3 regions of the Pseudomonas sp. 13B_2.1_Bac1 genome follow, and region 3 is predicted to be linked to each of the others. Evidence: predicted binding sites of a transcription regulator. Region 3 holds the regulator's gene; each other region holds the start of a gene.
What was found. Region 3 encodes FliA, which starts transcription of late flagellar genes. Its sites were predicted from a motif close to CTAAAGTTTNNNNNNNNNNNGCCGNTAA; they were not measured.

Region 1 (10,296 bases), on a different contig from region 3:
GATCCACAGGATCCCGATGGCCAGGCGCACGCCGGTCAGCACATGCCCGACCACGCCGGGGATGACCACGCGGCGCAAGGTTTCCCAGCGCGTGGCGCTCAGGCTCTGGCTCAATTGCAACCAGCGCGGATCCAACTGACGCACACCGGCTGCGGTATTGAGCATGATCGGCCACACAGCGGCGAAGGCCAGCAGGAAGTAGATCGGCGGGTCCCCTACCCCCATCAGCATCACCACGATGGGCATCCAGGACAACGGCGAGATCATCCGCAGGAACTGGAACGCGGGCGTGGTCGCCGCCTCCAGGTTGCGTGAACTGCCCACCAGCAGCCCGAGTGGCACCCCTACCAGCAAGGCCAGGAACAACCCGACAAAAATGCGCTTGAGGCTGACGGCGATGTGCAGATACAGCTCACCCCGACCGAGCAATTCCCACAGGCTGGTGAACGTCGCCGCCAGCGAAAAGCGCGCGGACAGACCGTCCGCGTCGCCCAGTACCTTCACCCCCAGCCACCAGAGCACCAGCAAACCAGCCAGGCCACTCAACCCGAGCAACCAGCCCGGGACTCTGCGGTTGTTCAAACGCCAATCTCCTCGGTCCGCTCAAAGCCGTCCGGCAAGCCAAAGGTCTTCATGCCGCCCACCGCTTCGATGGCATTGCGCACGAAGCGGTCGTCCACCAGGTCCTTGGCCACGAAGGCCGGGTCGAGGTCTGCGAGGAATTTCTTGTCGCCCTCGATCAGCGTGTCTTTCAAGCGCCGCACCAGTTCCTCGGTGTAGCTGGGGAACGGATAGGGCTGGAAGTCGATGCGGTGCTCATCCCAATTGGCGTGCTGGATAGCGCCATCGGCCAGGTAGGCCGCGCGGTCGCCGGCCGCCGGGGCGAGCACCTTGCTGAGCACCGGTTCGGCATGCGGCGTGTAGCGGTTCGGGCCGTCCTTGGACAGCAGTTTCACCGCCTCCTCGCGGTTGTCGCGGGTCCAGACCTGGGCCTTGACGATAGCGTTCACCACCTTCTGCGACCATTCCGGGCGGTTGGTCAGGTCGTGTTCATGCATGAACACCACGCAGCACGCATGGTTGCGCCACACGTCACCGGTAAAGCGCTGCACGCGGCCGACCTTGAGGTTCTCCGCCAAGGCGTTGAACGGCTCGGCGACGATGTAGCCATCGATGCGCTTGCTGGCCAGGGCCGGCGGCATGTCCGACGGCGGCAGCACGATCAGGTTGACCTCGTTCGCGGCAATCGCACTGCCGGCCGCACGGGCGACCGGGGTCAGGCCGTTGTCGCGAAACAGCTGCTGCACCACCACGTTATGGATCGAATACCAGAACGGAATCGCTACCGACTTGCCACCCAGTTGCTTCACCTCAGTAATGCCCGGTGACACGGTCAGGCCCGAACCGCCGACGTGGTTCCACGCCACCACCTTGGCCGGCACCTTGCTGCCATAGCGCGCCCACACGGTCATGGGGGACAGCAGGTGGATCACGTTGACCTGGCCCGAGATAAACGCCTCGATCACCTGCGCCCAACTGCGCAGCAGCACCGGGCGTTCGGCCTTGATGCCTTCGGCTTCGAACAGGCCATTGTTGTGGGCCACCAGCAACGGCGTGGCGTCGGTGATTGGCAAGTAGCCGATGCGTACCGGCGCATCCGGCTCGCTGGCGGCGCGCGCCTGCAGGCTGCTCAACAGTGGCAACGCGCCGGCGGCGCTGAGTACGGCGGACAGTTTGAGAAAATCACGGCGCGAGTGAGTCAGGTCATCCAGGCACATGGCAGGGCTCCGGCAGGTCAAGGGGGTTGGGTTGGGGGCGGCTCGCCTGCCGTAGGGTTTTGAGAATCTCGATGCGCAGCGTGCCGATGGCTTCCACCTGTTCTTCACGCGGCTGCGGCAGGTCGATCAGCCATTCGCCCAGCGTCCGCGCCGGGCGGTTGCCCAGTAGCAGGATGCGGTCGGACAGCAACAGCGCTTCATCAATGTCATGGGTGATCAGCACCGCCGCCGCGCCTTGCTCGCGATTGACCTTGAGCAACAGGTGCTGCATGTCCGCGCGGGTGACCTCGTCGAGGGCGCCGAATGGCTCATCCAGCAGCAATACCTGCGGCTGGCGTGCCAGGCAGCGCGCCAACGCCGTGCGCTGCGCCATGCCACCGGACAACTGCGCCGGAAACTGCTGGCGCGCGTGCTCCAGGCCCACCGCCGCGATGGCGTGGTCGACACGGTGGCGGCGCTCTTCAGGGCTGAGGTGCGGTTGGCGAGCGAAATCCAGGCCAAAGGCGACGTTCTTTTCCAGGCTCAGCCAGGGCAACAGGCTGGGGTCCTGGAACGCCACCGCGACGCGTGGATGCGGGCCATTCAAAGGCTCACCGAGCACACGTACGCTGCCGCCTTGAGGCGCTTGCAAACCGGCCAGCACACGCAACAAGCTGGACTTGCCGACACCACTGGGACCCAGGATCGACACCACTTCGCCAGGCTGCAACTGCAGGTCGAATCCCTGCAATACCGGGCCACTCGCGTACCCCAGGCAAATCCCCTGGGCCGTCAATACCGCCGGGCTCATAGGTTGGCCTGACGCTGCAACTCGGTGCGCAATTGCACCAGGCTCGGCGTGACGATGGGCACGAAAGCCGACTCACGCCAGCGTCGCGCAAACCCACTGCCATGCGCGGTGAGATAGGCCTTGCCACCGCTGGCCTGCAACTCCAGCTGCACAGCGCTGGCGGCGGTTTCGGCCAAGGCGATACGCAGCTTGAACAACGGCACAGGCTCGGCGGCAAAGCGCCCGGCCAACAGGTCGCTCTTCAACTCGCTGACTAAATGATCGAGGGTCACGCGCAATGTCTCGAGTTCTTCACGCAACACCGTACGGCTGGCCCCCAGATGGTTGGCGACTTCGGCCAGTGAGCGCCGCGCCAGGCCAATCGACATGCCGCACTGCAGGCCAAGGAACGCCGGGCGTACCGCTGGCAGAAACTTGCGCGCATCGTCATGCAGCAACCAGTCGCGGCTCAGCTCCACGCCTTCCAGGCCCAACGCCGCGGTGTTGCTCGATTGCAGGCCGAGCAACTCCAGGTCGCGCGAGCGCTGCAAGCCGGCCACTGAATCGGGAATCGCCAGGATAAACGGTGCGCCACCGCCGGCATGTTCAATCGCCGCAGCGGCCACAAAGCCGTTCTTGCGCAGGTTGGTCACCCAGTGCAGACGACCGTTGAGGGTCCAGCCGTGGTCGTTGGGTTCGGCGCTGATCTGCAACGTCTCGATGCCCGACAAAAACTTCATCGCATTCGACAATCCGGTCGCCCCCGCCAGCTTGCCGCTGAGCAGGTCCGGCAGCAGTTGCTCGCGCAGCCGCGCATTCGGGCTCTGCAGCAAATACTCGATAAACGAACGCTGGCCCCAGCACACGAAAGCCGCCGCCAGCGAATGGCTGGCGACATTGGCGATGGCCTCGACGGCGCCGGCCACATCCCCGCCCAGCCCGCCGAGTGCCGTGGGCACACCGATACGCAATACATTGGCTTCTGCCAGCCGTGGCAGCACTTCCTGTGGATCGCAACTGCCCACATCCAGGGCCTGCGCTTGAACATCGAGCCAACGGCTCAAGATAGGGTCAAGCATTCATGTTTCTCCTTGTTAACGCAGAGGGACCATCGCCACTTCAGCTGGCCGGTTTTTCCCAACGGTATTGCGCCAGCTCCGGGTTCAGCGGGGTACGGGCAAACACGTTAGCGAAGTTGCACAGGGTTGCCAGGCTGACGCCCAAAATAACTTCCAGGGCCTGGCCTTCGGAGTAGCCCGCCGCACGGAACGCGTCATAACCGGCATCGCTGACATCGCCGCGGGTGGCGATCACTTCACGGGTGAAGGCGGCGAGTGTCTCATACCGCGCATTGGGTAATTCGCCACGCTGGCGCAGCGCCTCGATCACCGCCTCCGGCAGCTTGGCTTTGTTGCGCGCCACGGCGGTGTGACCGGCAACGCAGAAGTCGCAGCCATGGGTCGTCGCGGCAATCAATTGCACCACTTCGCGATCAGCCAGGCTCAGTTCGGCCTTGGCGTTCAGGCCCGACACGGTGATGTAGGTTTCCAGCGCCGCCGGAGCATTGGCCAGCACCGCCAGCAGATTAGGGATAAAACCCGAGCCTTTCAGCGCGTTTTCGAGGAAGGGTTTGGCCGCCTCCGGAGCGGTTTCGGGGGTGAGCAGCGGTACACGGGACATGGAGTGGTCTCCTGGTGGGTGGTGTAACCAGTCTGTTGGTTATAAAAAAACCCCTCAATAGGCTAAAGTAGCGATTACTTGCTCTTGAGTCTTTCCATTAGATGAATTCGTCCAGTGCACTTGTCGATTGGTTATTAGACAGCCTCGAACTCAACACCAGCCTGTTCCACGTCGGGCGTTATTGCGGCGACTGGCACGCCAGTACCCACGGCCTGGCCCGGGCCAGTTTCCACCTGATCGTGCAGGGTCAGTGCTGGTTGCACATCGATGGCGAGCCCGAACCGGTGGCGCTGGACAACGGCGACGCGGTGTTCCTGCTGCGTGACCTTGAGTATCGACTGTCGGGTGAAGCCACGGCGGCAGGTGCGCAGGAATGCCCGCGTCGCCCAATGGAGCCGCTGGACAGCAGCGCCACCGACGGCGTGGGCTTGGTCTGCGGGTTCTTCCATTTCCAGTCCGGCCTGTCGGCGATGATTGTCGACACCCTGCCCGCCTGGATCGTGCTGCGAGCCGGCGATCCGTCACTCACGGCGGCGCGCAACCTGTTCGACCTGATCCTGCAAGAATGCGCACGCACTCCGCCCTCTTCGGCCTTGCTGGAACGCCTCTGCCATCTGCTGTTTCTGTATGTGCTGCGCCAGCAGGTGCTGGATAACACCGAACTTGGCGGCCTTGCCGCGCTGGCCCGGCAGCCGACATTTGCGCATTTGCTCGAGCAATTGATCGCCCACCCCGAGCAACCCTGGAGCCTGGAAAGCATGGCCGCCTGCACCGGGCTGTCGCGCTCGGCGTTTTTCAAGCGGTTCAATGAGCTGTGCGGGCAATCGCCGGGGCAAGTGTTGCTGATGATGCGCGTGCGCCATGCCTGCCAACTGTTCAAGCAGGACCAGACCGTGGCCGATGTAGCGCTGGCGGTGGGGTATCAATCAGTGGCGGCGTTTACCCGCGCGTTTCACAAGGTCACCGGGCAGCAGCCCGGCGCTTACCGCAAGGCCCAGGCTTAACGCTGCAACCCAGTGCCCGACCCGGCGCAGAGTTCCACCAGCCAATCAATGAATACCCGCACCCGCAGCGACAATTGCCGATGCGGCGGGTACAGCGCGGTCAATGCCATCGGCGGCGGCGTAAACCTCGGCAACACCTCCACCAGCCGACCTTCGGCCAGTGAGCGCCTGGCGTGATAGCACGGCGCCTGGATCAAGCCATAACCGGCCTCGCACGCGGCGAAATAGCCATCGGAACTGTTCACCGCCACAACCTTGGGCAGGTTGACCTCGCGCAGTTCACTGCCCACCTGGAACTCCAGGCCGAAGCGCTTGCCACTGGCACTGGAGACATACTCGACCATCTGGTGCCCCGCCAGGTCGTCCCATGTCGCGGGTGTACCAAAGCGTTCGAGGTAACCGGGGCTGGCCAGGGTCATTTGGTCCATCATTGCCAGTGGCCTGGCGACCAGTGATTCATCCAGGGCCAGGCCACCGCGCAACACGCAATCCACGCCTTCGCGGATCAGGTCCACCGTGCGGTCGTTGAGGCCGATTTCCAACTCGATCTGCGGGCAGCGCGCCGTGAACGTCGGCAGCGCCGGGATCACGATCAACCGGCCGATACCCGAGGGCATATCAACGCTCAAGGTGCCGCGCGGGTTCTGCCGGCGCGTGGAAAATACCGCCTCGGTTTCCTCAAGGTCGGCAAGCAATTGCACGCATCGCTGGTAGTACGCCGCACCGTCCAGGGTCGGGCTGACCTGGCGCGTGGTGCGTTGCAGCAATTGGACGCCGAGGTGCGCTTCGAGCTGCTTGATCAGGATGGTCACCGAGGCGCGCGGCAATTGCAGGCTGTCGGCCGCCTTGGCAAACCCGCCCAATTCGACGATCCGGGTGAAGACACGCATCGCATTAAAACGGTCCACGGGCCGGCTCCTGGGTGATTATTTAGAAATTACGAATAGTGATAGTGCTTTTAGCCGGTTTATCAAGGTTTTGTCGAGGATGACAATGCAGCCCTTCCCCACCCTGGAGCTGCACCCATGCACACTCGTCAACTCGGTAAAAACGGCCCGCACGTCTCCGCCATCGGCCTCGGCTGCATGGGCATGACGGATTTCTACACCACCGGCAGTGATACGCAGGAGGCCGTCGCCACGTTGCATCGCGCGCTGGAACTGGGGATCAACTTCCTCGATACCGCCGACATCTACGGCCCGCACACCAATGAGGCACTGATCGGCAAAGCCATCGCCGGCAAGCGCGACCAGGTGTTCCTGGCGAGCAAGTTCGGCATCGTGCGTGACCCGGCGAATCCGGCATTGCGCGGGGTTAATGGCCGGCCCGAATACATTCGCAATGCTATCGACGGCACCCTGCAACGGCTGGGCATCGACACCCTGGATTTGTACTACCAGCACCGTATCGACCCCTACGTCGCCATCGAAGAAACCGTCGGCGCCATGGCCGATCTGGTCACACAGGGCAAGGTGCGTTACCTGGGGCTGAGCGAAGCGTCCGCCGCCACACTGGAGCGCGCTCATCGTGTGCACCCCATCAGTGCCCTGCAAAGCGAGTATTCACTGTGGAGCCGCGATCAGGAACTCAACGGCTGCCTGGCTGCCTGCCAACGCCTGGGCATCGCCTTTGTGCCGTACAGTCCACTGGGCCGCGGGTTTCTCACCGGCGCGCTGAAAAGCCCGGATGATTTCGCTGCCGATGATTACCGCCGTTTCAGCCCGCGCTTCCAGGGCGACAACTTTGCGAAAAACCTGCTGCTGGTCCAACAGGTCCAGGCACTCGCTGCCGAAAAAGGCGTAACGGCCGGGCAACTGGCACTGGCGTGGGTGTTGGCACAGGGCGAGTTCATCCTGCCGATCCCCGGCACCAAGCAGCGCAAGTACCTGGAAGAAAACGTCGCCGCCGTCTCGCTGACCCTCAGCACCCGCGAGCTGACCGCGCTGGAGGCGATCTTCCCGGCCGATGCCACCGCCGGCCTGCGTTATCCCGAGGCGGTAATGGCGATGCTGGATATCTGACGCCTGACAGTGGAGCGCCCGAAAAGGGCGCCCCCTTTTTTCTTGTACGATCGTACCTAAAGGTCGTCCCTGCCAAGCCGATAGCCCTACGAAGCTCCAAAAAGCCGCGTCGACAATAAACGCTTCGTAAGGACGAATCCCATGCCCCCACTGCGCTCCATCCAAACTCGCTACACCCTGTTTCTGGTGCTGTTCGTCCTGGTGTTATTGGTCTTGACGGTCGTGGGTATCGGCCAGTTGGTTGCGCCGAAGCTGCAGTACACCGAAGAACAGGTGGTGCTCAACCGCATCAGTGAAGTGGCCGAGCAGATCCAGGGCGAACTGAACAAGGTCCAGGCCCAGCAACGCAGCATCACCCAGACCATTGTGCTGCTCGACAGCGATGCCATCGACAAGGTCCTGCCCGGCCTGGTGGACCAGTACGGCGAGCTGAAAGTCTTCGGCGGCGGCATCTGGCCGCTGCCCAACCAGCGCACGCCGGGGCGCAACAAGCACAGCACGTTCTGGCACCGCGATGCGTCGGGCAAGCTCGTAGTGAACACGTTCTGGAACAGCGACCCTGCCCCCAATTACTACGACCAGAGCTGGTACAAGGGCGGCCTCGCCGCGCCGCGTGGCCAATGTGCCTGGGCTGCCGCCTACAAGGACGACGCCAGCCAGGAGCCGCGCACCAACTGCGCCATGGCGATCCAGCGGGACGGTGCGGCGTATGGCGTCGCCACCATTGACGTGACCCTGGGCTTTTTCAACGCACTGGTGGCCAGCAAGGAAAAAGACATCGGCGGGCAGATGCTGATCGTCGAAGGCGACGGCAAGATCATCAGCAACAGCACGCGCCTCAGTGGCCCGGTGGTGTTGAAGAACATCAGCGAACTCACCGGCACCTCGGCATTTGCCGCCCAGGTCAGCAAAGCCCTGGCCCACCGTGACCAGGCCTTGCAGCGCAGCGAGTTCGACAACCAGGGCGTGGCCAGCACGTTCTATATGCGCCCCATCGAAGGCACGCCGTGGTTCCTGGCGACCGCCCTGCCCACCTCGTTGATCACCGCCCAGCGCGACGACGTGCTCGGCAGCCTGGCCCTGGTGCAAATCCCCATGGTGCTGCTGTTGGTGCTGCTGGCGGCCTATGCGATCCGCCAACTGGTGCAACGCATGAACACGCTGAAAGCCAATATTGACGCATTGTCCGCCGGTGACGCCGACCTGACGCGACGCATCACCATCCGCGCTGAAGACGAACTGGGCGCCATCGGCCACTCGGTCAACCGCTTTATCGTGTACCTGCAAAACATGATCGGCGAGGTCACGCAGGCCACCGGCGCCATGTCGTCGGGCCTTGAACAACTGCAGAAAACCTCGGCGCACACCAACCAGATCCTGGTGCGCCACGCCTCGGAGACCGACCAGACCGTCACCGCCATCACCGAGATGAGTTCCACCGCCGACACAGTTGCGCAGAACGCCGCAGAAACCGCCTCGTTCACTCAACGCGCCAACGAACACGCCGACCGTTCCCGCGTGGTGGTCGGCGAAGCCTCCAGCAGTGTCAGCGCCCTGATCGGCGAAGTGGCCAGCGCCACCCACACCGTGGAGAACATGCGCCAGGACGCCGCGCGCATCACCGAAACCCTGGGCGTAATCGGCGCGATTGCGGGCCAGACCAACCTGCTGGCGCTCAACGCCGCAATCGAAGCGGCACGGGCCGGCGAACAAGGCCGGGGGTTTGCCGTGGTCGCCGACGAAGTCCGAGCACTGGCCGCGCGCACCCAGGCCAGCACCTCGCAGATCAACGAAATGCTCGCGCGTTTGACTACCGGGGTGAGTTCGTCGGTGGCGGCCATGGAAAACACCCAGGCCAGTTGCCAATCGGCGGCGGATGCCACCGCGCGGGTCAACACCGGCCTGGACGAGATGGCAGGCTCGGTCAGCCATATCAACAACCTCAGCACGCAGATCGCCACGGCCGCCGAGCAGCAAAGCGCGGTGACCGAGGAGATCAACCGCAGCATGGTGCAGATCCGACATATGGTCGAGGAACTGGTGGAGAGCGGCCATGCCACGCAAACCAATACGCAGACGCTGCTGGACGCCAATGGGCGCGTGATTGCCTTGATGGGGCGTTTCAAGGTGAGCTGATAAATGGCCTGGATACTCCCGTGCAATGCGCGGGAGTCGGACTATTCTGACAGTTCACAGCCACACAGGAGGTGTGCCATGCGCGCTGCAGAGCAGTCAGTCCGCTTGGAGCGGATCAGTCAGGAACGCTTTATCGAGGCCCCCATCGATGCCGTCTACGACTATGTGACCCAGCCGGATCGCTGGCACGAATGGCACCCCACATCCCTGAGTGCTGACACCGGCACCACCGGTTCACTCCCCGTCGGCACGCGCTTTACCGAAATGATCGACCTCTTGGGCGTGCGCGTGCCCATGAGTTACCGCGTACAGATCGCCCGCCGCCCCGGCGAGTTCAAGACCGTGTTTACCTCCCTCGCCGTCGATGGCTCCATTCACTACTTCCTGCAGCCGTTTCGCGGCGGCACGCTGTTCAAGCGCGTGCTCACCTATGAGACCGAATTGCAGCTGGCCACCCTGCATGAGCGCATGATCGAGTTGTCCGCGATTGCCCTGGACCAACTCAAGCATCGGCTGGAAAACCCGCCCTTCGTATAATTTTGAAACATTACCGCGAAGGTTGCTCGCCGGTGGGCGCTGGCTTGCCTGCGATGACGTCGTCATGATCGCCGCCATCCCAATCGCCACTTCCTGCTTGCGAGCCTCCTGATGAAAACCACTCTGCGCCTGGCCCTGCTGTCGGCCCTGTTCACCACCACCCTGGCCCAGGCCGCCGACCTGATCCCCATCGACGTACACCGCGACGCCAACTGCGGTTGCTGCAAGAAGTGGATCAGCCACCTGGAAAGCAACGGCTTCAAGGTCAATGACCATGTCGAAGCCAATATGAGTGACGTCAAGCAACGTCTTGGCGTGGCGCCGCGCCTGGGCTCGTGCCACACCGCCGTGATCGACGGCAAGTTTGTCGA
Region 2 (10,296 bases), on a different contig from region 3:
GCTGGACAGCGGAAGTCCGGCGCAGCCAGCGCAAACCGCTGGCATGGCGGTTTTGCTGGGTCCGGTGGTCGTGGCTGACTACCTGCAACGTGAAACCCTGCTGCAACGTCAGAACGACGGCAGCCTGCAAGGTTCCACCGATGGTCGTTGGGCGGGCAGTTTGTCCTCGGATATCAACCAGCTGATGTTGCGCCAGGTCGCGGGTCACCTGGACAGCCAGCGTGTGGTGCTCGCGCCCGCGCCAACCGGCTTTACCCCGGATGTGCAGGTCCTGCTGACCATCACCCGGCTCGACTCCGGCGCTTCGCAGCCGGCGATCCTCGATGCGCAATGGCGCTTGATCGACCGTCGTGGCCAGGTGCGCGATAACCGCATCGTGCACCTGCAGGAAGAGCACACCGGCACCACTGCGTCCCAGGTCCAGGCCCAGGGCGTGTTGCTGCAGCATCTGGCACAGCAGTTGTCGGTGGCCCTCAAGCCATTGGCCAACCAGCCGCCGATTGCCGAGGCCCCGCGCAAGCAAGCCCCGGTACAGGCCAAGCCGGCAGCGCCGGAAAAACCGAAGATGCCGATGGCTACGCCGATTCGTACGGATATGGAAGTGTTCAGGTTCTGATCTGAACCGCAGACAAAAAAAGGCCCGCTGATTCAGCGGGCCTTTTTTTGTCTGCGATTTGAGTCACGCCGTGGGCTCAATGTGGGAGCGGGCTTGCTCGCGAAAGCGGTGTGTCAGTCAACGGATTCATTGACTGATCCTGCGCATTCGCGAGCAAGCCCGCTCCCACACAACCCCGATCCTTCAGTCGGCCAAGCGGCATTCTTCAGCCCTTCGCGCGGGTCTCATGCATCCGCGCCAACTGCCGCTCCAGCATCGACGGATACGGCTCCATCAAGCGCTCCACACAGCTCGCCCCTTCAGGGCTGGCAATCGGACGGATGCGCGCGCGCTGGCGGATCAGCGTGTCTTCGCTGATCTTGCGCTCCACCAGCAGCAGGTTGCGGCTGTGCTGGGACAGGGCCAGGGCGTCCTGGGCGATTTCTGTCAGCAGCAGGTCGATCTGGCTCATGCCGAACAGATCATCGCCGACAGTCAGGCCCAGCTGCAGTTGCAGGGTGATGCCGCTGTCAGCCACTTCGATCTGCAACTCATGGCCCAGGGCGCGCAGCAGCTCGCCGCAGCAAATGGCGTTGGTCAGGTAGTCCTCGCCGCTGTCTTCGCTGTGGAACAACATCAGCGTGCTGCCGTCGTTCAGGGTGTGCAGTTCGCTCTGGTACAGCGAGGCGGCCTGGTCCAGGCAGTCGCGGTAGCGTTCCAGCAGCTCGGTCAGGCGAGCGCGGGGGAGGCGACGCAGTTGGTCCTGGGCGCCCAGTTGCACGGCCAGGACGGCACTGTATTGGGGTTCGCTGCTGCGCACCGGCGCCGGTTTGGGCGCGGTGTTGGCCGAGGTGGTATCGCGCAGGTCGGCGAACGGGTCTTCGTCGTCCAGTTCGTCTTCTTCGGCCTTGAAGGCCTGGCGCGTCGCCGGTTTCAACCCCGCTACCGGGGCGCTTTCGTCAAAGCCCGGGTCACGCAGGTCGCGCACTTCGAACTCGGGTTCGTCGTCGTAGTCGGTGTCGTCGTATTCCGGCTCGGGCTCGGGCTCGGGTATCACCGGTTCCGGGGCGAAGCTTGCGTGCAGTTGGCGGGCGAGGTCGCCGATTTCGTCCTGGCGGTCGGTGGCCGGGGTGTGTTCGTCGATATCCCGCAGCCAGATGCGCAGTTGCATCAGCGGCGTGGAGATATGCCGACCCAGGCGCAGGCTCAAGGCCAGGGCCAATGCCAGCAGGATCGCGCTGAGGATGCCCATGCTCTGCAGGCTGATGGTCATCGGCTGCTGGAACTGTTGCATGTCGAGGCTGATGCGCAGTTGGCCGGCCTTCACATCTTGAAAGGTAATATTGCTCTGGTACAAGCCTTCCGCTTCACCCAGCAGGCCGTTCTTCGGGCGTTGCCCGGCTTCGGCCATGATCCGGTTGTCCACGCTGTAGATGGCGGCGTGGGCCACCAGCGGGTTCTTGGTCAGGTTGTTGAGCAGCACGTTGAGGCTGAGGATGTCGTTGGACACCAGCAGCTCAGTCGCCGAGGTGGCGGTCTGGGTGGTCAAGCTTTCGCCCAGGGCGTCGGCTTGCTCGTGCATGGCCTGCTTGAACTGCAAACCCATCACGCAGGCGTAGATCACCAGGGCCAGAGCGACCAGGATCACGTTATGGCTGGCGATGCGTAATGCGATCGGTACACGGCGGTGGCGCAGTGCCCGGAAGATCAGCAGGAAGAAGTTGTCGGTTTTTACTGGCGTGGGCCGGTTCACTTGAGCTCGGCTCTTGGTCCGTGAAGTTGACGCGCAGTATAGCGACAGGCCCAAGACCGGCAAAGCGCTGGCTGTGCCCGATGGTCACTGAAAGTGGGTAGAATGCGGTTTTTTTCCAGCCTGGGGGTGCGCCTTGCGCGAAATTGTCCTGATAAACATCACCGGTGAAGACCGACCGGGTCTCACCGCAGCCATTACCGGTGTTCTGGCCCAGGGTGGTGTAAACATTCTCGACATCGGCCAGGCGGTGATCCACGACACTTTGTCGTTCGGCATCCTGGTGGAGATCCCGAGCAATGAACAGGCGTCCTCGGTGCTCAAGGACATCCTGTTTACGGCCTATAAGCTCGATCAGCAGGTGCGTTTTACCCCGGTGTCCGAAGCCGATTACCAGCACTGGGTGGCCGGCCAGGGCAAGAAACGCCACATCGTTACCCTGCTGACCCGCAAGGTCACGGCCGAGCAATTGCAGCGTGTCAGCTCCATCACCGCGCAGTACGGCTTGAATATCGACCATATCGACCGTCTGTCGGGTCGCATGCCATTGGACACCCCGGCCGACCAGGGCAAGGGCTGCATCGAGTTCTCCGTGCGCGGTGAGCCGGCCGATACGCAGGCCCTGCGCGCCGAATTTCTCAGCGTCGCCCAGGAGCTGAATGTCGATATCGCCTTCCAGGAAGACTCGCTGTTCCGGCGCAACCGTCGCCTGGCGGTGTTCGACATGGATTCCACGCTGATCGAAGCTGAAGTCATCGACGAACTGGCCAAGGCGGCCGGCGTCGGCGAGCAAGTATCCGCGATCACCGAGCGCGCCATGGCCGGCGAGCTGGATTTTCGTGCCAGCTTCAAGGAGCGCCTGGCGCTGCTCAAGGGCCTGGATGTGAGCGTGCTGGACGCCATCGGTGCATCGCTGCGCCTGACTGAAGGCGCCGAAACCCTGTTCGCCGAGCTCAAGCGCCTGGGCTACAAAACCGCGATCCTGTCCGGCGGCTTCACCTACTTCGCCAAGCAATTGCAGGCCAAGCTGGGCATCGACTATGTGTTCGCCAACGAGCTGGAAGTGGTGGATGGCAAGGTGACTGGCGTGGCGGTGGAGCCGATTGTCGACGCGCAGCGCAAGGCCGATCTGCTGAAGGAATTGGCCCACAAGGAAGGTTTGCGCCTGGAGCAGACCATTGCGGTCGGCGACGGCGCCAATGACTTGCCGATGCTGGCAATTGCTGGCCTGGGTGTGGCGTTCCGGGCCAAGCCGTTGGTCAAGCAATCGGCCAAGCAGGCGATCTCGACGCTGGGGCTGGACGGGGTGCTGTACCTGTTGGGTTTCCGTGATCGCGACGGTCAGCTATAAGCTGATTCAACTGCAGGAATGCAGTCACTGTGGGAGCCGGGCTTGCCCGCGATGGCAGTACTTCAGTCACAGATGGGTTGACTGAAACACCGCCATCGCGGGCAAGCCCGGCTCCTGCATATTGATTTTCGTCAGCTTCAGATCAGGCTTTCGGCAGTGCGATGCCCTGGCCCATTTGCACCGGCGAACCTGCCACCAGTTCTTCTGCCCACTTCACCTGATCCGGCCCGAACAGCACGATCGCGGTGGAACCCAGCTTGAAGCGACCCAATTCCGCACCTTTTTCCAGGTGGATCGGCGCCCGTGCGGCTTCGTCGTAGCGGAAGGTTTTCAGCTCGCGCTTCGGCGGCGTGACCAGGCCGGCCCACACAGTTTCAATCGATGCCACGATCATCGCGCCCACCAGTACCACGGCCATCGGGCCACGCTCGGTATCGAACAGGCAGACAACGCGCTCGTTGCGCGCAAACAGCTCCGGCACGTTTTCGGCGGTGGTCTGGTTGACCGAGAAAATCCGCCCCGGCACGTAGACCATCTCCCGCAGGGTGCCGGCCAGTGGCATGTGCACGCGGTGGTAGTCTTTCGGCGAGAGGTAGATGGTGGCGAAATCACCGCCCATGAACGGCGCCGCCACGGCGGCATCGCCGCCCAGCAGTTCCAGCACGCTGAAGCTGTGGCCCTTGGCCTGGAACACTCGACCGTGCTCAATCGGACCCAGCTGGCTGACCGCGCCATCGGCAGGGCTCAGCACTGCGCCTGGGGTTTGATCCAGCGGGCGCGCGCCGTCTTTCAAGGCGCGGGTGAAGAAGGCGTTGAAATGCTCATAAGCAGTCACGTCTTCCACCAGGGCCTGGGACATGTCCACTTGATAGCGCTTGGCGAACCAACGGGTGAAGGCATTCTTGAACCAGCGCACGCGGCATTCGGCGATGCAACCGGCCAACCGCGACAGCAGGTGGTGCGGCAGCAGGTACTGGCTGAGGATAAACAACTGCTTTTTCATTAACTGTCCTTAACTCTTAAATCTCGACGGGGGTGTCGGGGTGGTTGCCCCATTCGCCCCAGGAACCGGCATAACCTTTGACTCGCGGATAACCGAGCGCCTTGGCCACCAGGTAGGTGAAGCCAGAGCGGTGGTGAGTCTGGCAATGGGTGATGATCTCTTTATCTCTGGTCAGCCCGAGGTCTTCGAGGATCTGCGGCATGTCGCGGCGGATACGCAGGTTGCGCGCCTTGTCCATGCCGGCCGTCCATTCGAAATTCACCGCGCCGGGGATGTGCCCGCCTTTGGCCGCGAGCACTTTTTCACCAGAGTACTCCAGCGGGCCGCGCGCATCCCAGATCCCCAGGTCGGCCGCACCGAGGCGGCTTTGCAGGTATTCGCGGGTGGCGGTGGGGCCCTCGTGCAGCGTGAGGCTGACCGGGCCGCCGACCGGTGGCGGGACCTCGGTCGACAGCGGGTGTTGTCCCGCCAGCCACGCCAGCAGGCCGCCGTCCAGATAGTGGTATTTCTGATGGCCGATCACGTCGAGCATCCAGATAAAGCGTCCGGCCCAACCGCCGCCTTCGTCGTCATAGACCACGTAGGTGGCGTCCGGGGTGTGGCCCAGTTCGCCGAAGAGTTTTTCCAGGTCGGCCTTGTGGGGCAGCAGGCCGGGCGCCGGCGGCTGGCCCAGTTGGGTGCGCTTGGGGTCAACGAAATGCGCGCCGGGGATGTGCCCTTCGGCGTGGCGGGCGGCACTGGTGAGGTCCACCAGAATCAGCTGTTCGGCATTCAGTCGACCGAGCAGGTCGCTGGACTCGATCACCAGCGGCAAGCCAGAGAAGTCAGGCATGTGAGGTCTCCTGGGCACAAATGTTGGCGATAAAAGAAGGCGATTGTAGCGCAAGCATCAGGCGCTGCGGTTGGTAAAGCTGTGCAGCGCTTTCTCGATGCATTGGGCGGTTTTGCCGAAGGCCTGCACGGTGGTTTCCGAGAACGGCCCGCCGCCCTGGTCGGCGACCATCAGCATCACGACCTTGCCGTTGCAGCTCAGGGAGCGCAGCAGCAGGTGCTCGCCGGTGAACAGGCGTCGCAGGATCGGCGGCAGCAGCGCCGAGAATTGCGCGTGGTTGTCAGGCGTGAGGCGCACCTGCGCGGACTTTTCCAGCAAGCGCTGCAGCAGCGTGCTGTGGACCACATCCAGGCTCAGGTTGGCGGCGTCCTTGGGCAGGCCGTCGACCTGGTGTACACGCAAGGTGCTCTGGGCGCGGTCGGTCATCAGCAGCATGACCCGCTGCATGCCGCTGGCCGACAGGGCCTCCTTGGCGCAGGTGGTCAGGTGCATGGCGTTAGCGAAGCGGCTCGGCTCCACCAGCAATTCGGTGCAGCGTTTGCGCCACACCGCCAGGGCCTCGGCGGTGGGCGGCGGGGCAGGCAGCAGGCCGCGGTGGATCTTCTGCACATGCCATGGCCAGATCAGCGACAGCGCCGGGTGCCAGAGGTCCGGCATCAAGGTGGTGCGCGCACTGGTGACGGCTTGCTGGTGCACCTGTTGCTGCACATCGCCCAAAGGCTGTTGCAGGTACAGCGCGGTCAGGTATTGCCAGCGCTGGGTGTGCGGACAGGTCCAGGACTCCTGGGCCGACATCGCCAGGCCGTTGGCCAGCAATACCGTGTTGGCCGGCTGATTCAGCCAGCGCCGCAGGTTGGGGTCGGCATCCAGCAATTGCTGGTGGCGCAACGGGTCATCTTCGCGGGCGATATGCAGCGCCTTGACCAGCAGGCGTTGTTCGTTCCGCAGCAGCGTATAGCCTTGAGATACCCAGATCGGCAGGTGCCACGTTTCGGTCAGGCCGAGGCACAGGTCCAGCAGGCGCACGCCGAACAATTCCTGCTCGACTGCACGCGCCGATTGGCCTTTGTGGATAACCCGCAGTTCCCACTCTTCGAGGAGCTTGGGGTAGGCCACCGCCATCGGCCACAGTGGCGACAGGAATAGCAGGCTGCCCCAGTGAATGTCTTGCCACAACCGCGCCAGGCGGCTGCCGAACATGCCGTTGGCTTGCTGCGAGGCATGCTGGCTGACCAGCAGCAATTGGCGCAAGGCCACCGGAATCTCTTGGGCGGGGACCGAGGGCAGGCGTGCCAGCAACTCTTCGGCGCGCTTGAGGCCCAGGCGATTGAGCGCCACTTCAAGGTTTTCCGCCGGTGCCGTCATGCTGCCATGCGTGTGGCTATTGGCCTCGCGCATCACGCTGAGCACGAGGGCCGGGCTGTTCTGCATCAGTTCGGCAATATCTCGCAACGAACTGCGGCTATCGCGGATGGCTTTGCACACGCGTTCGTGGCTGGCCTGGGGAACAGGCAGCAGCACGTCGTCCAGGCGCTTGATCCAAGCAGCGAGGGAGTTGGGTTTTGCAGTTGGGACTGTCGTTTCATTAGCCATGATTGGGGCGCGATCATCACTTGCGGTCAACACGCCCGGAACGGGCCGAACTGGCTTTTCGCCTTAACGGGCTATAGTCTGGCGCAGTTTTGCCGATAAGTAGAACAAGAGTTTTTCAGTTCCTCCAAATATGTCCATGAACCTGACGGCGCAAGTACTCATCTCCTATGGCTAAAATTATCGGCATCATCGTCGTCATCGCAAGTGTGCTCGGCGGGTACGTCCTCTCCCACGGTAAAATTGCCGCGCTGATCCAGCCTTTCGAAGTGCTGATTATCGGCGGTGCAGCGTTTGGCGCCTTCCTGCAGGCCAACCCCGGCTATATGACGCTGCACGTGATCAAGAAGTCGCTGGGCATGTTCGGCTCGCGCTTCACCCACTCTTTCTATCTGGACGTGCTGGGCCTGGTCTACGAGATCCTCAACAAGAGCCGCCGCGAAGGCATGATGGCCATCGAAGCCGACATCGAAGACGCTGCGGCCAGCCCGATTTTCGCCAAGTACCCGGCCGTGCTCAAAGACGAGCGCATGACCGCCTACATCTGCGATTACCTGCGCATCATGTCCTCCGGCAACATGGCACCCCACGAGCTGGAAGGCCTGTTCGACATGGAGCTGTTCAGCCTCAAGGAAGAGCTGGAGCATCCGTCCCACGCCGTGACCGGCATCGCCGACGGCATGCCCGGTTTCGGTATTGTCGCGGCGGTACTCGGTATCGTGGTGACCATGGCGTCCCTCGGCGAAGGCGACCAGAAGGCCATCGGCATGCACGTGGGTGCGGCCCTGGTCGGTACCTTCTTCGGTATTCTCGCGGCCTACGGTTTCTTCGGCCCGCTGGCTACCTCCCTGGCCCACGATGCCAAGGAAGAGGTGAACCTCTACGAAGCGATCAAGGCGTGCCTGGTGGCTTCGGCGTCGGGCATGCCGCCATCGTTGGCGGTGGAGTTCGGTCGCAAGGTGCTGTACCCGAAACATCGCCCAAGTTTCGCCGAGCTGGAACAAGCGGTTCGCGGTCGCTAAGCCATGGAAAACAACCAGCCGATAATCATCAAGCGCGTCAAGCGCTTCGCTGCGGGGCACCATGGCGGCGCCTGGAAAATCGCCTTCGCCGACTTCGCGACGGCGATGATGGCGTTCTTCCTGGTGCTGTGGCTGATGTCCACCGCCACGCCCGAACAGAAGATCGCCATCGCCGGCTACTTCAAGGACCCCATTGGTTTCTCGGAAAGCGGTACGCCCTTCGTGATCGACCTGGGCGGTTCGCCGCAGTTGGCGCCGGAGCGCACCATCAACCCGGAAATCAAGACCGAATCGCCTCAGGAAAAAATCCCGATCGAGCGCGATACCGTCGAGGCCATGGCTGAGCAAGTCGAGCAGGAGCGCCTTGAGCTGTTGCTGCAAGAACTGCAGACCAAGGTCGAGGAAAACCCGCAGCTGCTCAAATTCAAGGATCAGATTTCGTTCGAGATCACGCCGGACGGTTTGCGCATCCAGATCACCGACGCGGCCAATCGGCCGATGTTCGACTCGGGCAGCGCGCGGTTGAAGCCGTACTTTGAAGACATCCTGCTGGCGATGGCCGACACCATCAAGGCGGTACCGAACAAGATCAGCATCAGCGGTCATACCGACGCCAAGCCGTACGCGGGCCAGGGTGACTTCGGCAACTGGGAACTCTCGGCCAACCGTGCCAACGCGGCGCGGCGCGCCCTGGTCGCCGGCAGCTATCCGGACCCGCAAGTGGCGCGCGTCGTGGGGTTTGCCTCCTCGCAGCTGTTTGATCCCAAGGACCCGTTCAACCCGATCAATCGCCGCATCGACATCGTCGTGCTGACCAAGAAGGCCCAGCGTGCTATCGAAGGCGACCAGCACGCCGCGCCACCGGTTCCGACCCCAGGCGACGGTGCGCCCGGCGAAGTGCCGGCCGACCCGAGCGCCATCCCGCCCGGCCAGGAGCCATTGCCGGCGCATGAGCTGCGCCAGAAGTTGAACCTGTTCGATGATGGCGGGGTGAAGGATCCTACGGCGCCTGCAACGGGCTCATAAGCTGCAAGCAGCCCACCTCAACAATGAAAACGCCCCGGTTGATCGGGGCGTTTTTCATTTCTCATCAAAGAGGCAGATAGGCTTTGACTCCACTGATAACACCTCGCATGTCGTTGGTGTCCAGCCGGGGCGCGAAATATTCTCGACCTTTTGCCCGAGTCTTTCTGTGGAGCTTATCCAGGCGCTCGAAGCTGATGGCGTAAATCATGTCGCACTTCACCCACAGCTCTTTGTAGCATTTCAGGGGCAACGAAGCCTCGTGTGAAATCGCAAAGAAGAACGTCGCCTTGTTTGGGGTGATATAAATGCCCCACAAAAAGCAAAGCCGCCCGAAGGCGGCTTCATTCGACGCGCAGTGGAGCTTGCTTCGCCCCTTCTGCGCCGCTGGATCAACCCCGAAAAGGATCCAGACTCCTGTCAGCTTGCGCTGGTGACGGAGCGATCATGGGTATCAGGAATTTCGAATTCAAGCTGGCTTGCATCGATTGGCCACCCAGTTGCACGGATTCTTGATGCCAGCACCCTTTAAATCAATGGGCCAGGGTGCTTGGTGTTGCCATTTATAGGTATCAAGAAATGGCCCCTCAATAACTGCTCTCGGGCAGGCTCGCAATAATCGACCGATAGCTGTTCATTCGTTGCTGCTGCACACGCCCATCTTCCAGGGCCTTGAGCAGGGCGCAACCCGGCTCGCGGTCGTGCTTGCAATCGCGGAAGCGGCAAGTGCCGATCAGGTCGTTGAATTCAATAAAGCCCGCTTCCACATCGCTGCGGCTGACGTGGCCGAGGCCGAATTCACGGATGCCGGGGGAGTCGATCAGTTCGCCGCCGCCGGGGAAGTGGAACAATCGCGCGGTGGTGGTGGTGTGGGTGCCTTGGCCGGAAAGCTCCGACAGTGGGCCGACGCGGGTGTCGACTTCCGGCAGCAGGCTGTTGACCAGCGACGATTTGCCCACGCCCGACTGGCCGACGAACACGCTGATGCGGCCGTCCAGCTGCTGTTGCAGCTGTTCCATGCCATTGCCGTGATGCGCCGACACTTCCAGCACCGGATAACCCAGGGTGCGGTAGACCGCCAGCAGCGCATTGAGCGCAGGCGCGTTCTGCTCGTCGATCAGGTCGAACTT
Region 3 (10,296 bases):
TACCCACGTTCGGTGCGGTTTCCACTTCCGATTGGCGCAGATAAACCACTTCGGCCACGCTGTCGACCATGATCCCGACCACTTGCTTGTCGGCTTCGATGATGACGATACGGGTGTTGTCGTTGACTTCGGTCGGCACCAGGCCGAAACGCTGGCGGGTGTCGATCACCGTCACCACGTTGCCGCGCAGGTTGATGATACCCAGCACGTAGCTTGGCGCACCCGGGACCGGCGCGATCTCGGTGTAGCGCAGCACTTCCTGCACGCGCATCACGTTAATGCCATAGGACTCGTTGTCCAGTTTGAAGGTAACCCATTGCAGGATCGGATCATCCAAACCTTGTGCGGACGCTGACTTATTCATACCCCTGACCCCTTCAAATGCCGCTTCACACGGCGTGTGTGCTTCGCTGACCGCGCAACCGCGCGGCCCTTATTGTTCAATCAACTGCGTTTATTCACCGGCAGCGTCTTGACCGCGCCGCTGGCGATCAACTCGGCCAGCTCGGCGACGTCGAGCAACGCGCACATGTGTTCGATCACGGTGCCCGCCAGCCAAGGCCGTTGGCCCCGGTGGCTGCGCCATTTGATTTCATTCGGGTCCAGGCGCAACGAGCGGCTGACCTGATGCACCGCCAGCCCCCACTCGTAGCCCTGCACCGAGATCACGTATTGCAGGCCCTGGCGAAAATCATCGCGGTAGCGGTCGGGCATCACCCAGCGCGCGGTGTCCAGCACCTTGAGGTTGCCGGCCTGGCTGGGCAGGATGCCGAGGAACCACTCCGGTTGCCCGAACAGCGGCGTCAGTTCCTGGCCTTCCAGGGAATAGATCGAGCCCAGGCACACCAGCGGCACCGCCAGGGTCAATCCGGCGACGTCGAACAACAGGCATTCGAACGGCTCGGCGGCCCAGGCCGGGCGATCATCGCCGGCCACCGGCGGTGGCGTGATGCTGGGCGGCAGGTGCACTTCCACCACCGGCTCGACCACGACAGGGGCAACGACCACTGGCTCGACCACCACAGGCACGACAACTGCCGGGGCGATTGGCACCACCACCGGCGCGGTCACGACCTGCGCATCGCGGGCCTGTTCTTCCAGCACCGCCAACTGGAATTCATCCAGGGTGCTTTCCGGCGCCAGGGCCGGTTCCAATACCAGTATCGGCTGCTCTTCCTCGGTCGCATCCTGCAGCAGGGCATCCAGGTAGGATTCCAGTGCCAGTTGCGGCCGGGTCTTGAGTTCGATGGGACGGTTCATCACGCCACCTGCGCGACAAGCTGCTGGGACAGCAGGTGCTTGAGCAACGCGCGGTAAGCCAGCACGCCACGGCTTTTACCGTCGAACTGCGACGGGGTCAGGCCGGCGCGGCTGGCGTCACGCAGGCGCGTGTCCACCGGGATGTAGCCATTCCAGATGGTGTCCGGGTAGGCATCGCGCAGCACGCGCAAGGTGCCCAGCGACGCCTGGGTGCGACGGTCGAACAGGGTAGGCACGATGCTGAACGGCAGCGCCTGCTTGCGCGAGCGGTTGATCATCGCCAGGGTACTGACCATACGTTCCAGGCCTTTGACCGCGAGGTGCTCGGTCTGCACCGGGATCACCAGTTGCTGGCTGGCCGCCAAGGCGTTGACCATCAGCACGCCGAGTAAAGGCGGGCTGTCGATGATCGCGTAGTCGAAGTCCTGCCACAGTTGCGCCAGGGTCTTGGCGATCACCAGGCCCAGGCCGCTCTGCCCCGGCGACTGGCGCTCGAGGGTGGCCAGCGCGGTGCTCGACGGCAACAGGGAAATACTCTCGTTGCTGGTGGGCAGCAGCAGTTGCCCGGGCAGGTCGGCCGGCACGCTGCCCTTGTGCAGGAACAGGTCGTAGCAGCTGTGCTCCAGCGCATCCGGGTCGTAGCCGAAATAACTGGTCATGGAGCCATGCGGGTCCAGGTCCACTACGACCACACGCTTGCCCGCCTCGGCCAGCAAACCGGCTAAGGCGATGGAGGTGGTGGTCTTGCCGACTCCACCTTTTTGATTGGCAACTGCCCAGACTCTCATTCGGATGGTTCCTCCCGGCAGGCACAGGCGCGACCGAGACATTGCATAAGGTTATTGAGCCGGCGACGGAGAATTGACGGCACTCTGACGCACCGGCGGCTTTGCAGGGGCCGGTGCAGTTTGTGTGCCAGCCCGCTTCAAGGCCGCGTCCGGTGTTGCATTGGCAGTGCCGGTACCGGTCAGGCTGCGGCGCACATCCAGGTTGCGCGAGACCACCAGTACCACCCGGCGGTTGCGCGCGCGGCCTTCCACCGTGGCGTTGTTGGCCACCGGCTGGAACTCGCCATAGCCCACCGAGGCCAGGCGCCCGGGGTTTACGCCCTGCATCGCGAGCATGCGCACGATGCTCGCGGCCCGCGCCGACGACAGCTCCCAGTTGGTCGGGTACTGCGCGGTGCTGATCGGGAAATTGTCGGTAAAGCCTTCCACATGGATCGGGTTTTCGAACGGCCTGAGGATCGCCGCCACCTTGTCGATGATGGTGAACGCCTGGTCGCTGGGCATTGCATCGGCGCTGGCGAACAGCAGGCTGGAGTTGAGTTCGATCTCCACCCACAACTCATTGCCGCGCACGGTCATCTGATTGGAACTGATCAGGTCGCCGAACGCGGCGCTGATGTCGTCGGCAATGCTTTTCAGCGGGTCACTGGTGCCACCCACGCCGGCGGCGGTTTCATCGCTGTCATTGACCAGCGGCTTGGCCGGGGTCACGGTCTTGGGCCGTTCCTCGCCAATGGGGATCGGCTTGAGGGCGCGGTCGGCGTCGTTGAATACCCCGATCAGCGCCTGGGAAATGACTTTGTACTTGCCTTCGTTGATCGACGAGATGGAGTACATCACCACGAAAAACGCGAACAGCAAGGTGATGAAGTCCGCGTAGGACACCAGCCAGCGTTCGTGGTTGACGTGCTCTTCAGGCTCGCGACGGCGACGGCTCACAGGCTGACACCTCTCTTTACGTAAATCATGTGACCGCTCGCCACAAGTCGATAGCCATGTTCATCAATCCATGAAGCCCTGGAGCTTCAATTCGATCGACCGCGGGTTCTCACCCTCGGCAATCGACAGGATGCCTTCGAGCAACATCTCGCGGTAACGCGACTGGCGCATGGCGATGGACTTGAGCTTGCTGGCCACCGGCAGCAGCACCAGGTTGGCACTCGCGACACCGTAGATGGTGGCCACGAACGCCACGGCAATGCCGCTGCCCAGTTGCGACGGGTCGGCCAGGTTGCCCATCACGTGGATCAGGCCCATCACCGCACCGATGATGCCGATGGTCGGCGCGTAGCCGCCCATGCTTTCAAAGACTTTGGCCGCGTTGATGTCGCGGCTTTCCTGGGTGTAGAAATCCACTTCCAGGATGCTGCGAATCGCTTCCGGCTCGGCGCCGTCCACCAGCAATTGCAGGCCTTTGCGCGCGTAGCTGTCGGGCTCGGCATCGGCCACGCCTTCCAGGCCGAGCAGGCCTTCCTTGCGGGCGGTGAGGCTCCAGTTGACCACGCGGTCGATGCCGCCGGGCAGGTCCACGCGTGGCGGGAAAATAATCCACACCAGGATCTGCATGGCGCGCTTGAACGAACTCAAGGGCGACTGCAACAGGGCCGCGCCGACCGTGCCGCCGATCACGATCAAGGCCGCCGGGCCGTTGGCCAGGGCGCCGAGGTGGCCGCCTTCGAGGTAGTTGCCGCCGATGATCGCGACAAACGCCATGATGATGCCGATCAGGCTCAATACATCCATCAGAGGCAGGCCTCCACCAGATGCTTGCCGATCTCGTCCAGGCTGTAGACGGCGTCGGCCAGGTCAGCCTTGACGATCGCCATGGGCATGCCATAGATCACGCAGCTGGCTTCGTCCTGGGCCCAGATCGCGCTGCCGCCCTGCTTGAGCAGGCGTGCGCCTTCACGGCCATCGGCGCCCATGCCGGTGAGCACCACCGCCAGAACTTTGTCGCCGTAGGACTTGGCCGCCGAACCGAAGGTGATGTCCACGCACGGCTTGTAGTTGAGGCGCTCGTCGCCCGGCAGGATTTTGATCGCACCACGCCCGTCGACCATCATCTGCTTGCCACCCGGCGCCAGCAGCGCCAGGCCTGGACGCAGGATGTCGCCATCCTCGGCTTCCTTGACGCTGATGCGGCAGAGCTTGTCCAGGCGTTCGGCGAAGGCCTTGGTGAAGGCCGCCGGCATGTGCTGGATCAACACGATCGGCGCCGGGAAGTTGGCCGGCAATTGCGTCAACACGCGCTGCAAGGCCACCGGGCCGCCGGTGGAGGTACCGATGGCGACCAGCTTGTAGGCCTTGCGCTTGGGCGCGGGCGAATGGGCGCTGGGCGCCGGAGCGCGGGCCGGGGCCACGGCAGGCCGAGCCACCGGGGCGGGCGCAGGCGCAGGTCGACCAAACGCAGGGGCCGGGGCCGGCGCCGCAACCGGTGCAGGTGCAGGTGCAGGTGCAGGCGTGCTGAACAGGCTGCGACGGTTACTGCGGGAAATGCTGTGGACTTTCTCGCACAGCAGTTGCTTGACCTTCTCGGGGTTGCGCGAGATGTCTTCGAAATTCTTCGGCAGGAAGTCCACCGCACCGGCATCCAGCGCATCCAGGGTGACCCGGGCGCCTTCGTGGGTGAGCGAGGAGAACATCAACACCGGGGTCGGGCAGCGCTGCATGATGTGACGGACAGCCGTGATGCCATCCATCATCGGCATCTCGTAGTCCATGGTGATCACGTCGGGCTTCAACGCGATAGCCTGATCGATCGCCTCTTTGCCGTTGGTGGCCGTGCCGATCACTTGAATCGTTGGATCGGCGGAAAGAATTTCCGAGACGCGGCGGCGGAAGAAACCCGAATCGTCCACCACCAGGACCTTGACTACCATAAACACTCCGTTAGACGGGGCGGGCAAACCGCCCTGCCCCACCAGAATCAAATACGCCGAGCGGCGTAACGCTTGAGCATGCTCGGAACATCCAGAATCAGCGCGATCCGACCGTCACCGGTGATGGTCGCACCCGACATGCCCGGGGTTCCCTGCAGCATTTTGCCCAAAGGCTTGATGACCACTTCTTCCTGGCCCACCAGTTGATCGACCACGAAGCCGATACGCTGGGTGCCCACGGAGAGAATCACCACATGGCCTTCGCGCTGCTCTTCATGCTTGGCCGATGCCACCAGCCAGCGCTTGAGGTAGAACAGTGGCAACGCCTTGTCGCGCACGATCACCACTTCCTGGCCGTCCACCACGTTGGTGCGCGACAGGTCGAGGTGGAAAATTTCGTTGACGTTGACCAGCGGGAAGGCGAACGCCTGGTTGCCCAGCATCACCATCAGGGTCGGCATGATCGCCAGGGTCAACGGCACCTTGATGACGATCTTCGAACCCTGGCCCTTGGTCGAGTAGATGTTGATCGAGCCGTTGAGCTGGCTGATCTTGGTCTTCACCACGTCCATGCCGACGCCACGGCCGGACACGTCGGAAATCTCGGTCTTGGTCGAGAAGCCTGGGGCGAAGATCAGGTTGTAGCACTCGGTGTCGGTCAGGCGGTCGGCGGCGTCCTTATCCATCACGCCGCGCTTGACCGCGATATTGCGCAGGATGGTCGGGTCCATGCCCTTGCCGTCATCGGTGATCGACAGCAGGATGTGGTCACCCTCCTGCTCGGCCGCCAGAATCACTTTGCCGTTGCGCGACTTGCCCGAAGCTTCGCGCTCTTCCGGGGTTTCGACGCCGTGGTCGACGGCGTTGCGCACCAAGTGGACCAGCGGATCGGCCAGGGCCTCGACCAGGTTCTTGTCGAGGTCGGTCTCTTCGCCCACCAGTTCCAGGTTGATCTCTTTCTTGAGCTGGCGTGCCAGGTCGCGAACCAGACGCGGGAAGCGCCCGAAGACTTTCTTGATCGGCTGCATCCGCGTCTTCATCACGGCGGTCTGCAGGTCGGCGGTGACCACGTCGAGGTTCGACACGGCCTTTTGCATGGCTTCATCGCCACTGCTCAGGCCCAGGCGCACGAGGCGGTTACGCACCAGCACCAGTTCGCCGACCATGTTCATGATGTCGTCCAGGCGCGCGGTATCGACCCGCACGGTGGTTTCGGCTTCACTGGCCGGCTTCTCGGCCACGGCAGCGGCCGGCGCGCGAGCAGCAGCCGGGGCGGCGGCAGGTGCCGGGGCCGGTTTGGCAGCAGGTGCAGCGGCCTTGGCCGGCGCCGGTTTTGCCGCCACCGGGGTGGCGGTCGCGGCGGCAGCCGGAGCCACTTCGCTGAACTTGCCCTTGCCGTGCAATTCGTCGAGCAGGGATTCGAACTCGTGGTCGCTGATCAGACCGTCGCCCGCAGGTTCTGCCGCAGCGGCCGGCGCAGTGGCAGTCGCGGCGACTTCCGGCAAGGCGTCGGCCGCGAAGGTACCTTTGCCATGCAGTTGGTCGAGCAGTGCTTCGAATTCGTCATCGGTGATGTCGGTGCTGGTCGACGCGGCAGGCGCATCCGCAGCGGCGGCAGGGGCCACGGCGTCGGCCGCGAACTGGCCTTTGCCGTGCAGCTGGTCGAGCAGGGATTCAAATTCTGCGTCGGTAATGTCTTCGCTGGTCGGCGCTTGTGGCGCGGCTGCAGCAGGCGCTTCAGCCTCGGCTTTCACCGCATTGAGGGAGTTGAGCAACTGCTCGAACTCGCTGTCCGTCACATCCGCTTCAGGCTCTGCCACAGGCGCAGGCTCAGCTTGCGCCACGGGCGCTGCCGAGGTGTCTGCCGGTTCTGCCAGGCGCGCCAGGGCGGCGAGCAGTTCCGGGGTGGCCGCAGTGATCGGGGCACGTTCGCGGACTTCGCTGAACATGCCGTTGACCGCATCCAGTGCTTCGAGAATCACGTCCATCAATTCCGAGTCAACGTGACGCTCACCCTTGCGCAGGATGTCGAACACGTTCTCGGCGATGTGGCAGCACTCCACCAGCTCATGGAGCTGGAGGAAGCCGGCGCCCCCTTTTACAGTGTGAAAACCGCGAAAAATTGCATTGAGCAGGTTCGCATCATCCGGACGGCTTTCCAGCTCGACCAGTTGCTCGGACAGTTGCTCTAAAATTTCGCCGGCCTCTACAAGGAAATCCTGAAGGATTTCTTCATCGGCGCCGAAGCTCATGTGGGTGCTCCTTAGAAGCCTAAACTGGATAACAGGTCATCTACGTCATCCTGACCTGACACAACGTCTTCACGTTTATCGGCATGAATCTGCGGACCTTCACCCTTGGCGAGATGTTTTTGTGGATCTTTTTCCGAGAGGATCGCTTCACGGTCATGTTCGATGCCGGCAAAACGGTCTACCTGGCCGGCCATGAGCACCAGTTTGAGCAGGTTGCTTTCCACTTCGGTGACCAACTGGGTCACACGCTTGATCACCTGGCCGGTGAGGTCCTGGTAATCCTGGGCCAGCAGAATGTCATTGAGGTTGCTGGAAACCGTGCGGTTTTCCTGCTCGCTGCGTGACAAGAATCCGTCGACCCGACGCGCCAGTTCACGAAACTCCTCAGCCCCCACTTCGCGGCGCATGAAGCGGCCCCAATCGTGGCTCAGGGCCTGGGCTTCGGTGGCCATGCCATTGACCAGAGGCGTGGCGTTTTCCACCAGGTCCATGGTGCGGTTGGCCGCCGCTTCAGTCAGCCTGACCACATAGGACAGGCGTTCGGTCGCGTCGGTGATTTGCGAAATTTCTTCGGCCTGGGGCATGTGCGGGTCAATCTGGAAATTGACAATCGCACTGTGCAGCTCGCGTGTGAGCTTGCCCACTTCCTGATACAGGCCGCGGTCACGGGTCTGGTTGAGCTCATGGATTAACTGCACCGCGTCGCCGAACTGGCCTTTTTCAAGGCTGTCGACCAACTGGTGAGCATGCTTTTTCAGGGTCGACTCAAAGTCTCCCTGTGACGTTTCTTTATGCTCCATAGCTCCCCCGCGATGGCATTAGCCGTGGATGCGTTCGAAGATTTTTTCGATCTTCTCTTTCAAGGCCAATGCAGTGAATGGCTTGACCACGTAACCGTTGACCCCGGCTTGGGCGGCTTCGATGATCTGCTCACGCTTGGCTTCGGCGGTCACCATCAGCACGGGAAGGCTGCGCAGTTTTTCGTCGGCGCGCACATGGCGCAGCAAGTCGATACCGGTCATGCCCGGCATGTTCCAGTCCGTTACCAGAAAGTCGATGCTCCCGCTGTTGAGGATCGGAATCGCCGTAATGCCGTCATCCGCCTCGACCGTGTTAGTGAACCCAAGGTCACGCAACAGGTTTTTTATGATCCGCCGCATCGTTGAGAAGTCATCAACGATGAGGATTTTCATGTTCTTGTCCAATTCGACCTCCAAGCAGTCTTAAACGCGCCCAGCACCTGGACGCGCCATTTCAATCAACAGGCATTACACAAAAAGGACTGCCGGGGGCACCACGGGCCGATCCCGCGAGGGTCAATCACCCTCGCGGTGTGGTTTGCAGTGCTCCCCAACACTGCCTGTCAGCGCGCTCGCCACTCTCCCAAACGCCCCCGCAAGCGGGCTGCGCACTGGCTGTGCAACTGGCTGACCCGCGATTCGCTGACCCCCAGGACCTCACCGATTTCCTTGAGGTTCAGCTCTTCGTCGTAGTACAGCGCCAACACCAGTCGCTCACGCTCCGGCAAATTGGCAATCGCGTCCGCCAACGCACCCTGGAAGCGTTCATCCTCCAGGTCGCGCGACGGCTCCAGATGAGCACTCGCGCCGTCCTCGTGCAGCCCTTCGTGTTCGCCGTCCTGCAACAGGTCGTCGAAACTGAACAGGCGGCTGCCCAAGGTATCGTTCAAAATCCCGTAGTAATCGTCGAGACTCAATTGGAGTTCGGCCGCAACTTCGTGATCTTTAGCGTCGCGACCGGTTTTTGCTTCAATTGCGCGAATTGCGTCACTGACCATGCGCGTATTGCGATGCACCGAACGCGGCGCCCAGTCACCTTTACGCACTTCATCGAGCATCGCGCCACGGATGCGGATACCCGCATACGTCTCGAAACTCGCGCCCTTGCTCGCGTCGTATTTGGTCGACACTTCGAGCAGGCCGATCATGCCCGCCTGGATCAGGTCTTCGACCTGGACGCTGGCGGGCAGGCGTGCCAGCAAGTGATAAGCGATGCGCTTGACCAGCGGCGCATAGCGCTCAATCAATTCACCCTGGCTGTCACGTGCCGATTTCTTGTAAAGGTTGTAGCCGCTGGATGTCATAGCACCGGTCCTGCGCTCGTCTGATGCACCAATCGCTCGACGAAAAACTCCAGATGCCCCCGAGGGTTGGCAGGCAACGGCCAGGTATCGACCTTCTGGGCAATAGCCTTGAACGCCAAGGCGCATTTGGAACGAGGGAACGCTTCGTAGACTGCACGCTGCTTTTGCACAGCCTTGCGTACACACTCGTCGTAGGGAACTGCGCCGACGTATTGTAAGGCGACATCGAGGAAGCGATCCGTGACCTTGGTCAACTTGGCGAACAGATTGCGCCCTTCCTGTGGACTCTGGGCCATGTTCGCCAGCACGCGGAAGCGGTTCATGCCGTAGTCACGGTTAAGCAGTTTGATCAGGGCATAGGCGTCGGTGATCGAGGTGGGTTCATCGCAGACCACCAACAGGACTTCCTGCGCAGCGCGCACGAAGCTGACCACGGACTCGCCAATCCCGGCGGCGGTGTCGATCACCAGCACGTCGAGGTTGTCGCCGATATCGCTGAACGCCTGGATCAGGCCGGCATGCTGCGCCGGGCTCAGGTGCACCATGCTCTGGGTGCCGGAGGCGGCCGGCACGATGCGGATACCGCCAGGGCCCTGCAGCAGCACGTCGCGCAGCTCGCAGCGCCCTTCGATCACATCGGCAAGCGTGTGTTTGGGCGTCAGCCCCAGCAGAACGTCGACGTTCGCCAGCCCCAGGTCAGCATCCAGCAGCATGACGCGACGGCCAAGCTCTGCCAGGGCCAGGGACAAATTCACTGACACGTTAGTTTTCCCGACGCCACCTTTGCCGCCGGTCACCGCGATCACCTGTACGGGATGCATGCTGCCCATTTTATTTCTTTACCTTGTCTTGCTTAGACGCAGGCTACATGGCTTGGCCGCGTGAATCGCTTGCAGACCATCGATGTAGGTACATTTCACGGTGTTCATCCTGCCCTCAACCCACCCGCTTTGCCGGGCTGTGATAGAGGTCGGCGAACATATCGGCCATCGCTTCCTCGCTAGGCTCTTCTT

Region 1: NTD80_RS23650 (methyl-accepting chemotaxis protein) is a predicted target of FliA. The motif match lies at 7,309-7,336, and genes of this name have one in related genera.
Region 2: motA (flagellar motor stator protein MotA) is a predicted target of FliA. The motif match lies at 7,196-7,223, and genes of this name have one in related genera.

Annotation. Positions count from the first base shown of each region.
Region 1 covers NZ_JANLOH010000095.1:7,909-18,204, forward strand. Annotated here, with positions in the region: gene NTD80_RS23610 (ABC transporter permease) at 1-582, opposite strand, end outside; gene NTD80_RS23615 (ABC transporter substrate-binding protein) at 579-1,778, opposite strand; gene NTD80_RS23620 (ABC transporter ATP-binding protein) at 1,765-2,568, opposite strand; gene NTD80_RS23625 (acyl-CoA dehydrogenase family protein) at 2,565-3,626, opposite strand; gene NTD80_RS23630 (carboxymuconolactone decarboxylase family protein) at 3,667-4,227, opposite strand; gene NTD80_RS23635 (AraC family transcriptional regulator) at 4,329-5,231, shown strand; gene NTD80_RS23640 (LysR family transcriptional regulator) at 5,228-6,139, opposite strand; gene NTD80_RS23645 (aldo/keto reductase) at 6,257-7,252, shown strand; gene NTD80_RS23650 (methyl-accepting chemotaxis protein) at 7,394-9,388, shown strand; gene NTD80_RS23655 (SRPBCC family protein) at 9,467-9,925, shown strand; gene NTD80_RS23660 (DUF411 domain-containing protein) at 10,037-10,296, shown strand, end outside.
Region 2 covers NZ_JANLOH010000036.1:176,364-186,659, forward strand. Annotated here, with positions in the region: gene NTD80_RS08155 (membrane integrity-associated transporter subunit PqiC) at 1-616, shown strand, start outside; gene NTD80_RS08160 (AhpA/YtjB family protein) at 822-2,348, opposite strand; gene serB (phosphoserine phosphatase SerB) at 2,482-3,696, shown strand; gene asd (archaetidylserine decarboxylase) at 3,839-4,699, opposite strand; gene NTD80_RS08175 (rhodanese-like domain-containing protein) at 4,716-5,531, opposite strand; gene NTD80_RS08180 (HDOD domain-containing protein) at 5,589-7,124, opposite strand; gene motA (flagellar motor stator protein MotA) at 7,292-8,143, shown strand; gene motB (flagellar motor protein MotB) at 8,147-9,169, shown strand; gene rsgA (small ribosomal subunit biogenesis GTPase RsgA) at 9,754-10,296, opposite strand, start outside.
Region 3 covers NZ_JANLOH010000114.1:45,683-55,978, forward strand. Annotated here, with positions in the region: gene NTD80_RS29785 (chemotaxis protein CheW) at 1-364, opposite strand, end outside; gene NTD80_RS29790 (CheW domain-containing protein) at 445-1,260, opposite strand; gene NTD80_RS29795 (ParA family protein) at 1,260-2,048, opposite strand; gene motD (flagellar motor protein MotD) at 2,100-2,987, opposite strand; gene NTD80_RS29805 (flagellar motor protein) at 3,051-3,791, opposite strand; gene NTD80_RS29810 (chemotaxis response regulator protein-glutamate methylesterase) at 3,791-4,927, opposite strand; gene NTD80_RS29815 (chemotaxis protein CheA) at 4,975-7,179, opposite strand; gene NTD80_RS29820 (protein phosphatase CheZ) at 7,191-7,979, opposite strand; gene NTD80_RS29825 (chemotaxis response regulator CheY) at 7,998-8,372, opposite strand; gene fliA (RNA polymerase sigma factor FliA) at 8,543-9,283, opposite strand; gene fleN (flagellar synthesis regulator FleN) at 9,280-10,113, opposite strand; gene flhF (flagellar biosynthesis protein FlhF) at 10,220-10,296, opposite strand, start outside.